Linked DNA regions of Labrys monachus. The protein of the gene in region 2 interacts with the protein of the main gene of each other region in a pairwise test. Links are inferred from orthologs where the notes say so. Each region holds a gene or a part of one and is shown on either strand. Other genes may lie near its edges.

What was found. Proteins that work in one complex are often made in the same cells at the same time.
Region 1: the proteins of hflK (region 2) and ftsH interact in binary tests that used the Escherichia coli proteins (3 or more experiments, as listed by UniProt). The link is inferred for Labrys monachus from one-to-one orthologs.

The regions. Positions count from the first base shown.
Region 1 is NZ_JAUSVK010000001.1:708,655-711,749, reverse strand. What follows is about bases 108-3,095. They hold ftsH (ATP-dependent zinc metalloprotease FtsH), read left to right. Parts: upstream 108-629; coding sequence 630-2,561; downstream 2,562-3,095. Other genes in these bases: J3R73_RS03115 (ABC transporter transmembrane domain-containing protein), read right to left, coding at 2,984-3,095; tilS (tRNA lysidine(34) synthetase TilS), read left to right, coding at 108-316. In the rest of the region: more of tilS, read left to right, coding at 1-107. UniProt on the Escherichia coli protein: Acts as a processive, ATP-dependent zinc metallopeptidase for both cytoplasmic and membrane proteins. Plays a role in the quality control of integral membrane proteins.
Region 2 is NZ_JAUSVK010000001.1:5,468,940-5,471,925, forward strand. Bases 37-2,915 are described here. They hold hflK (FtsH protease activity modulator HflK), read left to right. Parts: upstream 37-853; coding sequence 854-1,978; downstream 1,979-2,915. Other genes in these bases: miaA (tRNA (adenosine(37)-N6)-dimethylallyltransferase MiaA), read left to right, coding at 37-586; hflC (protease modulator HflC), read left to right, coding at 1,975-2,913. Outside these bases: more of miaA, read left to right, coding at 1-36.

The DNA of each region.
Region 1 (3,095 bases), 4.8 Mb from region 2 along the record:
GGCGATGCGCCGGGACGAGGAAGGCGTCGTGCTGGACCCCGGACTGCTTGCCGGGGTTCCCGCCGAGATCAGGCTGCGCGTGCTCGAAAAGGCCATCGCCGCCGTCCGGACCGGCGACCGGCCGTCCTACCGGCTGCGGCTGGAAAGGCTCGAATCGCTGCAGGCGGAGGCGGAGGCGGCCATCGCGGCGGGGCGCGGGGGATGGCGCCGAAGCCTCGGCGGCGCCCTCGTCAGTCTCGACCGCGACGGCCGGCTTCTCGTCCGTCCGGAGGGCGAGCGGCATCGGGGACGCGGCCCGGCGATGCCGCAGGTGTAGAAAATGTCATGTGCGGCACGCCGAGGCCGGCGCCGCAGCGGAACCTGGCGGCGTCCCGGCGCACCATGACGATCAATTCCTTTTATATTCAGGCGTTTGCCGGCGCCCGTGGCGCGAGATCTCCGCGGCCGGGCCGGCATGCCGGCCCGGCTTTCGGGCCGCCCGGGCGGGGGCCCGGGCAAATCGGCGGGCCATACATTGCCATCTATCGTGCCGGCTCGCCTTGGCATTTGTTTGCCATGTGCCTATTTTAGGCGTGATATCCGGCGACGCCGCTTCCAAACCGGGAGCAAGGCGCCGCGAAAGGCGAGAGATGAACGCGAATTTCCGCAATTTTGCGCTTTGGGTGATCGTGGTGCTGCTTCTGCTGGCGCTCTTCACCCTGTTCCAGAAGTCGGGCCAGAGCGCGGCCGCGAGCAATGTGATCTCCTATTCGGAGCTCCTGAACTCGGCCGACGCCGGCAAGGTCAAGGCGGTGACGATCACCGGCAACGAACTCGCGGGGCAATATACCAATGGCGAGAACTTCTCGACCATCCTGCCCAATGATTCGACCCTGATCAAACGCCTGAGCGACGCCAAGGTGCAGATTTCCGCGGCCCAGCCCGGCGAGGGCACGCCCTGGCTGCTCCAGCTCCTGCTGCAGGCCCTGCCGATCCTCGCCTTGATCGGCGTGTGGATCTTCCTGTCCCGCCAGATGCAGGGGGCGGGCGGCAAGGCCATGGGCTTCGGCAAGTCGAAGGCCAAGCTGCTGACGGAAGCGCATGGCCGCGTCACCTTCGACGACGTCGCCGGCATCGACGAGGCGAAGGAGGACCTGCAGGAGATCGTGGAGTTCCTGCGCGACCCGCAGAAGTTCCAGCGCCTGGGCGGACGCATCCCGCGCGGCGTGCTGCTCGTCGGCCCGCCCGGCACCGGCAAGACGCTGACGGCGCGTGCCGTCGCCGGCGAAGCCAATGTACCCTTCTTCACCATTTCGGGCTCGGACTTCGTCGAGATGTTCGTCGGCGTCGGCGCCAGCCGCGTGCGCGACATGTTCGAGCAGGCCAAGAAGAACGCGCCCTGCATCATCTTCATCGACGAGATCGACGCGGTCGGCCGCCATCGCGGCGCCGGCCTCGGCGGCGGCAATGACGAGCGCGAGCAGACCCTCAACCAGTTGCTGGTCGAGATGGACGGCTTCGAGACCAACGAAGGCATCATCATCATCGCCGCGACCAACCGGCCCGACGTGCTCGATCCCGCTTTGCTGCGGCCGGGCCGCTTCGACCGCCAGATCGTCGTCTCCAACCCCGACCTCTCCGGCCGCGAGAAGATCCTGCGCGTGCATGTGCGCAAGGTGCCGCTTGCTCCCGACGTCGATCTGAGGATCATCGCGCGCGGCACGCCGGGCTTTTCCGGCGCCGACCTGATGAACCTCGTCAACGAGGCCGCCCTGCTCGCCGCGCGCCGCAACAAGCGCATGGTCACCCATGTCGAGTTCGAGGATGCCAAGGACAAGATCCTCATGGGCGCCGAGCGCAAGACCATGGCGATGTCCGACGAGGAGAAGAAGCTGACCGCCTATCACGAGGCCGGCCACGCCATCGTCGGCCTCAACGTGCCCAAGGGTATCCCGGTGCACAAGGCGACGATCATTCCGCGTGGCCGCGCGCTCGGCATGGTCAAGTTCCTGCCCGAGGGCGACCGCTATTCGATGAAATATATCGAGTTCACCTCCCAGCTCGCGGTTGCGATGGGCGGGCGCGTCGCCGAGGAGATGACCTTCGGCAAGGAGAACATCACCTCCGGCGCCTCCGGCGACATCGAGCAGGCGACGCGCATGGCCCGTGCCATGGTCACGCGCTACGGCTATTCGGACGAGCTGGGCACCGTGATGTATGGCGAGAACCAGGACGAGGTCTTCCTCGGCATGTCGATGGGACGCACCCAGAGCGTCTCGGAGGCGACGTCGCAGAAGATCGATGCGGAGGTGCGGCGCCTGATCACCCAGGGCTGGGAGGACGCCAAGCGCATCCTCACCGACCATCACGCCGATCTGGAAAGCCTCGCCCAGGCCCTGCTCGAATATGAGACGCTGACCGGCGACGAGATCCGCGACCTGCTCAACGGCAAGCCGCCCTCACGCGACCCGACGGACGAGCCCGCTTCGCCCCGCGGCTCGGCCATCGCCTCCGGCACCAAGCCCCGCCGCCGCCCGCCGCAGGCGGATCCCGGCGGGCTGGAGCCGGCACCCACGGCGTAGGAGAAGAGATAGAAGGCCGGTCGCGAGACCGGCCTTTTTCGTGGAACCCGTGCTTTGCTGCCCGGCTCTCGCAGGCCATGCCGTCCTCGCCCGCCACGGCCGCGCGGCTCTCCCGGCGTTGGCGACGAGGGCTGCCCATGCGCGCGAAGAGTGAGGAAGAGGCGCTTTTTTTCATAATCGGGCCTGTCCCACGGGTGTTCAGGCTTCGTCCGGAATGAGGACAGGCGGCCCGGCGGGCTTGCCGGGACAAACCCGCCAATGCCAGATCCTGACGGTTGCAGGCCGAGAAACGCCTTGGCTCGGCGCCTGTACGAGAGCCGCCTGCCCTCTTTCCCATCGCACACGGCCTGCTCGGAACAGGCGTCCGGAAGCGCCTCGATCGCCGTCAAGCCGGGAGGGCTGAGAAACCGCTGGCTGTCGCTTCAGGCGGCGTCCCGGAACTGAAGCCGCGCCAGCCGGGCATAGAGGCCGCCGCCGGCGACGAGGGCCTCGTGCGTGCCTTCCTCGACGATCCGCCCGTCCTCGATCACGACG
Region 2 (2,986 bases):
CGAGATGCCCGCCGTGCCGGCCGCGGTGCGCGACGACATCCGCCTGCGGGCCGAGCCCCTGGAGACGCCGGCGCTGCATGCCTGGCTGGCCGCCGTGGACGGGGAGACTGCCGCGCGCCTGCGGCCGAGCGACCGGCAGCGCCTGATCCGGGCCCTGGAGATCTTCGCCGCCACCGGCCGCCCGCTTTCGGCCTGGCAGCGCGAGCCGCATTCGGCGCCCCTCCTCGATCCCGCGCGCTGCCTGCGCATCTTCATCGCCCCCGACCGGGCCGAGCTCTACGGCCGGATCGACCGGCGCTTCGAGCAGATGATGTCGCGCGGCGCGCTGGAAGAAGTCCGGGCGCTGGCAGCCCGCGGCCTCGATCCGGCCTTGCCGGTGATGCGGGCGCACGGCGTGCCGGGCCTCATCCGGCATGTCAGGGGCGAGATCGGGCTTGCCGAGGCCGTCGCCGGCGCCAAGGCCGATACCCGGCACTATGCCAAGCGCCAGTTCACATGGTTTCGCCACCAGATGCCCGGCTGGCGCTTCGTTCCGCCCGGCGAAGCCTTCGACCTGGCCGCCGCCGCCCTGATGAACGAAATTTAACATGCCGGCGGCAGGCTCTCGAAAGCGAGCGGGCTCGCCCTTCTTTGCACAACGATATCAGGCATATGATGGCCGCACACGCTATGCTGGCAAGGGGCACGCTTGCCCGGAACGATGCGGATGGGAGGGCCCGGCGCTGCATCGCCCGGGCCGGTTTCGGATTGATCGAAGGGGCTGCGTTCCTATATGCAGCGTCTTCATGAACCCGGTCTGTCCCGCGGATCGGGATTTCGTTCGTCCAGCGGACGATCATTAAAGGACGCAGACATGCCTTGGAGTAACCAGAGCGGCGGCGGTGGCCCCTGGGGTAGCGGCGGCGGTGGCGGCAACGGCAATGGAAACGGCCGTGGCCCCTGGGGCGGCGGCCCCTCCGGCGGCTCCCAGCCTCCGGACCTGGAAGACTGGCTGCGCCGCAGCAAGGACGGCCTGAGGAATTTTCAGGGCGGCGGCGGTTTCACGCCGCGCAACATCCTGGTCGGCATCGTCGTCCTCGTCGGCATCTGGCTGCTGACCGGCTTCTACCGCGTCCAGCCCAACGAGGTCGGCCTCAACCTCGTCTTCGGCAAGTTCACCTCGGTCAGTCCGCCGGGCCTGCGCTACAATATCCCCTATCCGATCGGCACGGTGGAAAAGCCCACGGTCACGACGGTCGAGACCATCAATGTCGGCACCCGCAGCGACACCGACAGCAATGAGGAGATGCTGACAGGCGACGAGAACATCGTCGATATCGGCTTCACCGTGCAGTGGCAGATCAACCCGGCCGCGCCGCAGGATTACCAGTTCAATCTGTCGGATCCCAAGGGAACCATCCGGGCCGTGGCCGAGAGCGCGATGCGCGAGGCCATCGGCGAGCGGACGATCTCGCCCATCCTGACGGGCGACCGCCAGGCGATCGAGCAGCAGGTCCAGGAGGAAATGCAGAAGGCGCTCGACAGCTACAAGGCCGGCGTGATCGTGCGCCTGGTGCAGCTGCAGAACGTCGATCCGCCCCCGCAGGTCATCGATGCCTTCCGCGACGTGCAGGCGGCCCGCGCCGACCAGGAGAACACCATCAACCAGGCCCAAGTCTACGCGAACAAGGTGATCCCCGAAGCGATCGGCAGGGCGGCCGGCATCACCCAGGCGGCGGAAGCCTATCGCGCCCAGACTGTCGCCGAGGCGACCGGCGAGGCGACCCGCTTCAACGAGGTCTATGCTGCCTATCAGAAGTCCCCCGCCGTCACGCGCGAGCGGATGTATCTGGAAGCCATGACCACCGTCCTCTCGGGCGCCACCAAGGTGATCGCCGACAATAAGAATCAGGGCCAGGGCGTGGTGCCCTATCTTCCCCTCGGCCAGATGCTCAAGCCTGCGCCGGCTCCGCAGCCCCAGCAGGGAGCGACGCCATGAAGTCCCCCATCTCGACCGGCATCCTCGTGGTGGCGGCGATCGCCGTGATCCTGATGTTCTTCTCCGCCTACACCGTCTCGCCGCGGGACTTCGCGCTGCCGCTGCGCCTCGGCGAGCCGCAGGCGCCGAAGACGGAGCCGGGCCTCTACTGGAAATGGCCTTTCATCGAGAACGTCGAATATATCGACCGCCAGGTCCTCGACCTCGACACCCCGCCCCAGGAAGTCATCGCCAGCGACCAGAAGCGGCTCGTCGTCGATGCCTTCGCCCGCTACCGCGTCTCGGATCCGCTGAAATTCTTCCAGACCACGCATTCCGAAAGGGGTGCGGAACTGCAGCTCACCTCGATCCTGAGCTCGGCCGTGCGTCGTGTCCTCGGCCAGTCGACGTTCTCCGCCGTGGTGCGGGACAACCGTGCCGGGCTGATGACCAAGATCCGTGACGAGGTCAACCGGGAGGCCACCGGCTTCGGCGTGGTGGTGATCGACGTCCGCATCCGCGGCGCCGACCTGCCGGAAGCCAACAGCCAGGCGGTCTACAAGCGCATGCAGTCGCAACGCAAGACCGAGGCGCAGCAGATCCGCTCCGAGGGTACCCAGAAGGCCCAGGTGATCACCGCCGATGCCGACCGGCAGGTTGCCAAGATCCTGGGCGAGGCGAAAGGGCAGGCCTCGGCGACGACGGGCAACGCCGACGCGACGCGCATCAAGATCCTGGCCGACGCCTTCAATCGCGATCCGGAATTCTTCCGGTTCTACATGTCGATGCGCAATTACGTCGATGCGCTGAAGCCGGAGAATACCCAGTTGTTCATCAGCCCCGACTGGGATTATTTCCGATATCTGCGCTCGCCCGGCGGCGGGCCGGCTGGAGCGGCGCCTGCCGCGCCTGCCGCCTCGTCGACGGCCGCGCCCAACCCGGCTCCGGCGCAATAGGCTTGACGCCAGCCACAGATAAAGCTCCATTGCGCCGGCCGCCTCCTCGCGGCCGGCGTTTTCGTGTGACGTG